3 regions of the Streptomyces sp. NPDC001530 genome follow, and region 3 is predicted to be linked to each of the others. Evidence: riboswitches for the same ligand, from Rfam matches in the RefSeq annotation. Region 3 holds a riboswitch; each other region holds the start of a gene.
What was found. A riboswitch is a leader RNA that binds a small molecule or an ion and turns the genes downstream of it on or off. The one in region 3 is predicted to bind cyclic di-AMP.

Region 1 (3,254 bases), on a different contig from region 3:
AGGCGCTTGCTGTCGGCGGCGTCGTAGATCGAGAAGGACGACGTGAAGCCGAGCTTCTTGGACTCGCGGCGCAGGATGCGGACGCACGCGCTGTGGAAGGTCATCACCCACATCGCGCCCGCGCGCGGGCCGACGAGGTGCTCGACGCGCTCCTTCATCTCGCCCGCGGCCTTGTTCGTGAAGGTGATCGCGAGGATCTGGCCGGGGTGGACATTCCGCTCGGCCAGCAGATACGCGATGCGGTGCGTGAGCACACGGGTCTTGCCGGAGCCGGCGCCGGCCACGATGAGCAGGGGGGCGCCGGAGTGCACCACGGCCGCGCGCTGGTTCTCGTTCAGCCCGTCCAGCAGCGCCGCCGGGTCCACGGCAGGGCGGTGCGCGCCGTCGCGGTAGTACGCGTCCCGGTCCGGCGGCACGTCGAACTTCCCGCCGAACAGATCGTCCGGAACGGGCTCCGGCACGTGATCGTCCTCGGGCGGCGGCGGGGGCTCTTCCTCGTGGGCCCCGGAGGGCTTGAGGTCCGCCAGGAAGCTGTCATCAAAGAGGCTGCTCATCGCTCTCCGAGTCTAGGCCGCCCCACTGACAGCCCGCCGCCACCCCGGAAACTCCGCACCTTTATGGGGACCAATATGGGTCCTCGGGTCCTCGGGTCCTCGGATGCCGATGATCTTCCAGAGCCGGCCGCCCCGGCACCTCCTCACCCTCCAGGACCGTTCCGTCACGGTCGGCGATCAGCCAGGCCGAGGCATGGACCTGCATGGACCTACATGGGCCTGCGTAGGCCTTCCCGTCGTACGTCGTGAACGGCCGGCCTTGCCCTTGGGCGAGAGGGCCACCAGGTCGTTGCCCACCCAGAACCGGGCGGACGTCACCACTCCGGACAACTCGTCACAGACCCCTCCGCATTGACCGTGCATAGGGAGGTCCATGAATAAGGTCACGAAAATGTATCGGGCATATCGCACATCAACCTTCACAGGGGCCACACGAGTTGGCTAGCGTGCGCACAGGCCGCTCGACACCCACCGGCGAACGTCGCCGGGCCGTGCGGCCTCCGCCGAGTCCGGTACGCCCTCGCAGCAGCCGGAGCCGGGGACCCACCGACCTTGGGGTGAATCGGTCCAACTGCCTTGTGGGGCAAGGACCGTAGGGCAATCCTTCCGGAACCACCCGCCCGAACCCGACAGCTAACTCGGTAGGCGGATGACGGAAGGAGTCGCCTCTCTTGGCGTCGCATCGCAAATGGCGTCCTACGGGTACGCGGATAGCAGGCATACGGACCCCCGCGCTCGCGACGGCGGCGCTCACCTCCGTGGCCCTGCTCTCCCAGACGGCGAACGCCGCGCCCTCGGCCGAACCCAAGCCGAGCCTCGAAGAAGTCGAGAAGAAGGTCAACGACCTTTACCACCAGGCCGAGACGGCCACCGAGAAGTACAACGCCGCCAAGGAGAAGACCTCCAAGCAGCGCAAGAGCGTCGACACGCTCCTCGACGACGTCGCCCAGCGCACCGAGAAGCTCAACACCGCGCGCGAGGAACTCGGATCGTTCGCGGCGGCGCAGTACCGCACCGGGGCCGCCGCCCCCAACACCGCGACCCTGCTGCTCGCCGACGACCCGCAGGACTACTTCGACCAGACGCAGCTGATGAGCCGTCTGACCACCCGCCAGAAGGCGGCCGTCGACGACTACATCACCGAGCAGGCCGCCACCACGAAGAAGCGCGCGGAGGCCGCCAAGAGCCTGCAGACGCTCACCACGTCGCAGAACGCGCTGAAGACGTCCAAGGCCGACGTCCAGCACAAGCTCTCCGAGGCCCGCGAACTGCTCTCGAAGCTGACCGCCGAGGAGAAGGCGCGGCTCGCGGCGATCGAGAAGAAGAAGCAGGAGGAAGCCGCGCGCAAGGCGGCGGAGCTGGCGGAGCAGCAGGCCGCCGCCGAGGCCGCGAAGAAGGCGGCGGAGCAGGAGTCGTCGTCGAGCACCACGAGCGGCTCGTCGGACACCACGAGCGGCTCGTCGGGCACCACGACCGGTTCGTCGGGCTCGACCACCACCGACTCCTCGTACGCAACGAAGGCGGCGAAGTCCATCGCGTTCGCCCGTGCGCAGATCGGCAAGCCGTACGTCTGGGGCGCGACCGGCCCGGACTCGTACGACTGCTCGGGCCTGACCCAGGCCGCCTGGAAGGCCGCCGGCGTCACCCTCCCGCGCACCACCTGGGACCAGGTGAACGCGGGCACGACGGTCTCCCTCGCCAACGCCCAGCCCGGTGACCTGATCTTCTTCTACGACGACATCAGCCACGTCGGCCTCTACATCGGCAACGGCATGATGATCCACGCGCCGAAGCCGGGGGCGTACGTCCGCGAGGAGTCGATCTACTACGCGGGCGAGTCGATCATCCACAGCGTGGTGCGACCGGCGTAGGCCATTCCGCGAGCAACGCTTTGTGCGGGGCACGCGCGCGTGGGGCATGTCGCGCTCCACGCGCGCGTGTCCCGCGTTTTCGTGCCCCACGCGCGCGTGCATTCTGGCTGCGGGCTCGACGCACGCGTGCATTCCCTCTTCGTGCTCGACGCGCGCGTGCCACCGCGATTTCGTGCCCCACGCGCGCGTGCCACCGCGTTTTCACGCGTCCCGCGCGCGTGCCCCGCGGGCAACTTGTCCGGAGATCCCTAGCATCAGGCGCATGCCAGCGATCTCCCAGCTCCGCGCCTGGTGGGCGCATCGGCCGCCCGCCGCCGGTGCCGCCGTCATGGCCACCGGCATCGTCTCGGTCGGGCTGCATCTGACCGGCTACGAGACCCTGTCCCGTATCGCGCTGGCCCTGGGGTCGGTCGCCTGGCTCGCGCTCGCAGCGGACTTCGTCGTACGGCTGATGCGGGAGCGGACGCGGTGGGTGGAGGAGGCGTGCTCGCCCCCGGGGCTCACCGCGGTCGCGGCGACCACGGTGCTCGGGACGCGGCTGTCGGCCCTGGGGTGGCAGGAGCCGGCCGAGGCCCTGCTCGCGCTGTCGGCGATGCTGTGGCCGGTGCTGCTCTTCGTCGTCGTGCGGCACTGGAAGCGTCGTATGCCGGGAGGGGTGTTCCTGGTGTGCGTGGCCACGCAAGGGCTCGCGGTGCTGGGCGCCACGCTCGCCGCGGCGGTGGGCCCGGAGTGGCTCGCGCATGGCGCGCTGGTGCTGTTCTGGCTGGGGATCGTGCTCTACGGGGTGGCGTTCGCGCACTTCGACGTCCGGGAGGTGGCCCGGGGTGCC
Region 2 (3,254 bases), on a different contig from region 3:
GCCGTCACCGTCGCCCCCGTCAGGCCCCTGCCCTCATCGTCGCCGCAGGGGTGACCGGATCGGCCATCGCCATCCCGTTGCTCGGCGCCACCAGTGCGAGCGCGGCCGACAGCACCACCTGGGACCGGGTCGCGGAGTGCGAGAGCGGCGGCTCCTGGAGCGCGAACAACGGCAACGGGTACTACGGCGGGCTGCAGTTGACCCAGGAGAACTGGGAGGCGCACGGCGGCCTCGCATACGCCCCGAGCGCCGACCAGGCCAGCCGCTCGCAGCAGATAGCCGTCGCCGAGAAGGTCCTCGACGACAAGGGCCTCGCCGCCTGGCCGACCTGTGGACCGCTCTCCGGGCTCAGCAAGGACTCGGGCGAGGTCGAGGTCGACACGGGTGTGGCGGACGACTCGTCGAGCTCATCGACTTCGTCGGGTTTGTCCAATTCGCCTTTGTCCAATTCACCTGATTCCTCTGACTCCTCCGGTTCATCCGACTCGTCCGACTCGGACTCCTCCTCCGGCGACTCCTCCGGTGCGACCGAGAACACGACGAAGTCCGATACCTCGTCCTCTGGCGCGAGCGGCGACTCAAAGGAATCCGACAGCTCGGATACAGACACGACGAAGAGCGACGAGTCGGACAAGTCGGGCCAGAACGGCGACTCTTCGGGTACGTCCGACAGTTCCACGTCCGGTGCCGGTCGCCACCGTGGCGACAGCGCCGAGGAGGACGCCACGGAGGGTGCGACCGACGGCCGTACGGACGGTGCGTCCGGGCGGCACGCCTCGCGCGGCTCCGGCGCCTCCCGCGACGCCGTCGACGGCTCGTACACCGTCCGCTCCGGAGACAGTCTCTCGACCATCGCCGACTCCCTTGACCTGAGCGGCGGATGGTCCGAGCTGTACGCCGAGAACAAGGAGACGGTCGGCACCGATCCCGACCTCATCATCCCCGGTCAGAGGCTTGCAGTTGGTGCTGAATCGGACGAAAAGTAGCGGGAGTTCGCGTCATGGTTCGCCGGGGAATGTCCGGTTTGGCGCGAGTGAGACATGAGTCTCAGAAGCCCTGATCGTCTTTGAAATTCCGTCGATCGCATGTCTACGGTCATCACCGCTCGCCACAGCGGGCCCCGACGGTCGCAACGCCGAATCCTGCCAACGGCCGTACGGGAACAGTCGTCGCGTCAAGCGCCGTAGGCAGGAGCGGGGGACCCAAGGTAAGCGCCGCGTCCGGGAGTTGAAAGACACCGGGAACGGCTTGGGGTGAAGTCGTGCGCCAACGGCGCACGGCCGGGCACTCACCCGCCCGAACCCGACAGCTCACCTCGCAGGCGTCGGTGAGGGGATCTCTCCATGCTGTTTTCCAGCAAGGGCAAGCACCGCCGCCCGTCCAAGGCCGCCCGTGTCGCCACGCTCGCCGGCGTGACCGGCGTCGCCATCGCCGCTCCGCTGATGGCCTCGGGCACCGCCTCCGCCGCCACCGCCTCCGAGTGGGACGCCGTCGCGCAGTGCGAGGCCGGCGGCAACTGGTCCATCAACACCGGCAACGGCTACTACGGCGGCCTGCAGTTCTCCGCCTCCACCTGGGCCGCGTACGGCGGCACCGCCTACGCCGCCACCGCCGACCAGGCCTCCAAGTCCCAGCAGATCGCCATCGGTGAGAAGGTCCTCGCCGCGCAGGGCAAGGGCGCCTGGCCGACCTGCGGCACGGGCCTGTCGAGCGCCGCGTACACCGGCGGCACGAGCAGCCCGTCCTCCTCGTCGAGCACCACCCCGAGCACCACCACCCGGACGACGGAGCAGCCCGCCTCCCGTTCCGCGGAGCGTCCGGCCGCCAAGACCGTCACCACCCCGACCGGCAAGAAGGTCGAGAAGGGTGACGGCGAGTACAAGGTCGTCACGGGGGACAGCCTCAGCTCGATCGCCGAGAAGAAGCACGTCAAGGGCGGCTGGCAGAAGCTGTTCGAGCTGAACAAGGACATCATCGACGACGCGGACTTCATCTACCCGGGTCAGCAGCTTCACCTCAGCTGAGTGGCAGACCTCAGTTGAGTGGCAGACCTCAGTTGAGTGGCAGACCTCAACCGAGTGGCAGCCCCCTCATAGACGCCCTCATGGACGGGGTCTCCATACTGGAGGCCTCGTGAGGGTCCCCCGTCCCCACGGGCTCCCCGCTCCGGTGCGTGTTCCCCCGTACGCACCGGGGCGGGGCTTTTTTCTGCGTGGCTCTTGGGCGGGCTGGTTTCGTGTACGGGGCAGGTTTTTGTTCCGTTCGGAAACAATTTACTCTCGGTTCTGCCCAAGGGGTGGTCGACCGGCTGGCCGATCGCCCCGAGGCGGTTAGGCTCATCTCGCGGAGCCGACCGCGGCTCCGTGCACTACGGGCCCCGCGGCCCCGCGTACCCGCGTCACATCCCAGAAGGAGATGCTCGTGCCGTCCATCGACGTCGTCGTAGCCCGGGAAATCCTGGACTCCCGAGGCAACCCCACGGTCGAGGTCGAGGTCGGCCTCGACGACGGCAGCACGGGTCGTGCCGCCGTCCCGTCCGGCGCCTCCACGGGCGCCTTCGAGGCCATCGAGCTCCGCGACGGTGACCCCAACCGCTACCAGGGCAAGGGTGTCGAGAAGGCCGTCCTCGCCGTCATCGAGCAGATCGGCCCGGAGCTCGTCGGTTACGACGCCACCGAGCAGCGCCTGATCGACCAGGCCATGTTCGACCTGGACGCCACCGACAACAAGGGCTCCCTCGGCGCCAACGCCATCCTCGGCGTCTCGCTTGCCGTCGCGCACGCCGCCTCCGAGGCCAGCGACCTCCCCCTCTTCCGCTACCTGGGCGGCCCGAACGCGCACCTGCTGCCCGTTCCGATGATGAACATCCTGAACGGCGGCTCGCACGCCGACTCGAACGTGGACATCCAGGAGTTCATGATCGCCCCGATCGGCGCGGAGTCCTTCTCCGAGGCCCTGCGCTGGGGTGCCGAGGTCTACCACACCCTCAAGAAGGTGCTGAAGACCAAGGGCCTGTCCACGGGCCTCGGCGACGAGGGCGGCTTCGCCCCGAACCTGGAGTCCAACCGCGCCGCGCTCGACCTCATCGTCGAGGCCATCAAGCAGGCCGGTTACACCCCCGGTGAGCAGATCGCGCTCGCGCTCGACGTCGCCGCGTCCGAGTTCTACAAGGACGGCGCCTACGAGTTCGAGGGCAAGTCCCGCTCGGCCGCCGAGATGACCGAGTACTACGAGGAGCTCGTCTCCGCGTACCC
Region 3 (3,254 bases):
GCCTGGTGCTCATGGACGCACAGCTCATCGCCTTCACGGGGGTCGCCGCGGGCATGGTCGCCATGCCGGGCGCGGACTTCACCGTCGTCGTACGCAACGCCCTGGTCTCGCGCCGGGCCGGAGTCGCGTGCGCGCTCGGCATCACCGGCGGGCTGCTCCTGCACACGGCGCTCGCCGTCGCCGGGGTCGCCGCGGTCCTCACCGCCGTACCCGCGCTGTTCCCGGCGCTGCAGCTGCTCGGCGGCGCCTATGTGCTGTACCTCGGCGTACGGACGCTGCGGTCGCTCGGACGGCCGCGCGAGGCGGTGGCCGACGTGGCGGGGTCCGGCGCGCGCCCGTTGCGACAGGGCTTCGTCACCAACGCGCTCAATCCGAAGGCGCCGATCACCTTCCTCAGCCTGCTGCCGCAGTTCGTGCCGGCGGGCAGCCCCGCGATGCCGCGGACCCTGCTGCTGGCGCTGATCGTGGTCGTCCTCGCCCTGGTGTGGTTCCCCGCGGTGGCGCTGCTGGTGGACCGGCTCGGCCGGTGGCTGCGCAGGCCGCGTGCCGCCCGGGCCGTGGAGGCGGTCACCGGCGGTGCGCTCACGGTTCTCGGCCTGGTGCTTCTGCTCGAGCCTCTGCGGATCTGACGTGATCCACCAGCCGGGGCAGGACGCTCCACAGCGCGAGACAGACGGCCAGCGTGCTCGCTCCCGCCGCGATTCCGGCGCCGCGCCCCAGCGTCACGTCCACGACGAGGAGTACCGATCCGCTGAACGCCAGCATCAGCACGTACAGACCGATGTGGGCCAGCCGGGAGGACACCCGCACGATGACGGGCTTCACGTTCTGCTGGAACAGCGCGCGGTGCAGCGCGGCCGGGGCCGTGAACAGGGCCGCGGCCAGCATCGAGAGCAGCAGCGTGATGACGTAGGTGGCGCGCTGCACGGAGTCGAGGGACGGGAAGCGCTGCGTGAAGGCCAGGGTCAGCAGGAAGGCGAAGAGGATCTGCACCCCGGTCTGGGTGACGCGCAGCTCCTGGAGCAGTTCCGCGAAATTGCGGTCGGCGCGTTCGAGGGGCGTCTCGTGGCGTGCCGCGAGGGGAGGTTGCTCGGCCATGGTGCACGAGTAACCGGTTCCGCCCGCTTTCACGCCCCGAGGGGGTGACGGCGGCGTGCGCCGTCACCCCCTCGGGCAGGTCAGCTGACCCGGCCGTACCAGACGCTCTTCGTCCAGATCTTCTGGAGCTTCACGACCTCCCCGGTCTTCGGGGAGTGCCAGATCTTTCCCTTCCCGGCGTAGATGCCGACGTGGTACACGTTCCGGCCCGAGTGGAAGAACACGAGGTCTCCGGCCTTGCGGTGCGAGGCGGAGATGTGGTGCGTCTTGTTGTACTGCGCCGCGGCCGTACGAGGCAGTTTCTTGCCCGCCTTCTTGTACGAGTAGAGCGTGAGTCCGGAGCAGTCGAAGCGGCGTGGCCCCGTGGCGCCCCACTGGTACGGGGAGCCCTTCTTGGAGGCCGCGACCTGAAGTGCCTTCGTCGCGAGAGTGGCCGCCTCGGCGTCGGTTGCGACGCCCGGGACCACGAGGGTGCCGCCCACGGCGGCGATGGTGAGGGCCGAGGCCGTACCGGCCCTGGTCCACAGCGACGGGACACGATTGAGCGCAGTCATGCGCAACCCTTCGTCAGCCGCCTGTGAAGGATGACCTGTCGGATTCGGGCTGGCGAAGTAGCCCGGCCGCGTACTGCGGCTTCACCCCAAGGACCGCCCGGATCTCTCCGGCGGCCCGTCGTGCTGGGTCCTCCACTCCTGCCGATCCACATCTGTCGACCGGACATCCGGGCGGCGGCAGGACTCGGCGTCCGCCCGGACCGCCCCGCCGCTGCGGCGGGGGCTTGTCGTCGGAAGGGATCTTCACGCATGTGGGTCGGAAAATCCGAGCGGAATCGGTGGTTTGTGGGGTTACTCACCACTCACCCGTTCGGGTGGACACCCCTCCGTTCGAGGGGGTGTTGAGGGTGCCGACGACGCTCGTACCAGCATCGGAACACTTGATTCCGCCTCTGCGCTACGCGCGTTGCGCAACTTATCCGCGCTCTCGAAAGGACCCGCGACTACTCCATCAGGGGGTACGCCATCTGGTCCGTTTGAAACCCGGGCCGGACACTTCGCCGGTTCGGCGGCGTGCCGCGGCCCGGGTGTCCGTGCGTCAACTGTCGGAGGCGGGCGGCAGGGTGACCCGGGCCGCCCGCCGCTCGCCGTCGAGGACGCGCAGGGCCTGGGCCAGAGTCGGGGCGTGCACCTCGCTCTCGCCCCGCTGGTGCATCAGCGCGAGGGCGTCACGCAGCGCCGTCGCCTTGCCGACCAGCGCCTGAGCGGCCCTCAGACCGCGATAGGTGTCCCCGGGGCGGGCCGGGTTGATGCGGCCGAGCAGATCGACCACGTCGAGGTAACGGTCGATCAACTCGGCCTCGGCGCGCGTGAGCGCGGGCAGTGGCGGCAGATCGGGGATCATCGGGCGGTCACCTCGCGCCGGGCGCGGTGCGCGAGGCCTTGCGGCTCGGGATGATCCGGTCGATCAGTCCGTACGCCAGCGCCCCCGGCGCGTCCAGGATCTTGTCCCGCTCGATGTCCGCGGCGACTTGCTCCGGGCTCTGCCCCGTGTGCCGTGCGAGCATCTCCTCCAGCAGCCTGCGGGTGCGCGTCAACTCCTCTGCCTGGATGGCCAGATCGCTCGCCTGACCCTGGATCGGTTCGGGGATCGACGGTTGGTGGATGAGTACGCGCGCACCCGGCAGCGCGAACCGCTTGCCCGGGGTGCCCCCGGCCAGCAGGACGGCCGCGGCGGACGCCGCCTGTCCCAGGCAGACGGTCTCCACGTCACAGGTGACGAACTGCATCGTGTCGTAGACCGCCGACATCGCGCTGAAGGAGCCGCCGGGGGAGTTGATGTACAGCGAGATGTCCCGGTCCGGTGCCAGGTACTCGAGGTGCATGAACTGCGCCATCACATCGTTCGCCGACGTGTCGTCGATCGGCGTCCCGAGGAACACGATCCGCTCGTCGAGCAGCTTCGAGTACGGATCCAGGGTCCGGTGCCCCGTGCTGGTCCGTTCGGTGAACTCGGGCAGGACATAGCGGGCGGACGGGCTGTCCATGGCACGCGCCTCCTCTGATCGACATCTGTAAAAAATGTACAGGACGTACGCAGTGAGGGGAGGGGGGCATGCTGAGAGCGAAAAACCGGCACGCACGGCGTGCCGGAATGCGATG

Region 1: another riboswitch for cyclic di-AMP. It lies ahead of ACFY0T_RS12265 (NlpC/P60 family protein); the one in region 3 lies ahead of ACFY0T_RS21835 (C40 family peptidase).
Region 2: another riboswitch for cyclic di-AMP. It lies ahead of ACFY0T_RS39205 (transglycosylase family protein); the one in region 3 lies ahead of ACFY0T_RS21835 (C40 family peptidase).

The regions. Positions count from the first base shown of each region.
Region 1 is NZ_JBIAVS010000005.1:350,420-353,673, reverse strand. It holds gene pcrA (DNA helicase PcrA) at 1-554, opposite strand, end outside; cyclic di-AMP (ydaO/yuaA leader) riboswitch at 1,046-1,218, shown strand; gene ACFY0T_RS12265 (NlpC/P60 family protein) at 1,226-2,425, shown strand; gene ACFY0T_RS12260 (tellurite resistance/C4-dicarboxylate transporter family protein) at 2,688-3,254, shown strand, end outside.
Region 2 is NZ_JBIAVS010000024.1:4,685-7,938, reverse strand. It holds gene ACFY0T_RS39210 (transglycosylase family protein) at 1-986, shown strand, start outside; cyclic di-AMP (ydaO/yuaA leader) riboswitch at 1,170-1,339, shown strand; gene ACFY0T_RS39205 (transglycosylase family protein) at 1,344-2,024, shown strand; gene eno (phosphopyruvate hydratase) at 2,416-3,254, shown strand, end outside.
Region 3 is NZ_JBIAVS010000010.1:182,452-185,705, reverse strand. It holds gene ACFY0T_RS21845 (LysE family translocator) at 12-629, shown strand; gene ACFY0T_RS21840 (DUF6328 family protein) at 583-1,098, opposite strand; gene ACFY0T_RS21835 (C40 family peptidase) at 1,179-1,652, opposite strand; cyclic di-AMP (ydaO/yuaA leader) riboswitch at 1,655-1,820, opposite strand; gene ACFY0T_RS21830 (hypothetical protein) at 2,191-2,496, opposite strand; gene ACFY0T_RS21825 (ATP-dependent Clp protease proteolytic subunit) at 2,504-3,139, opposite strand.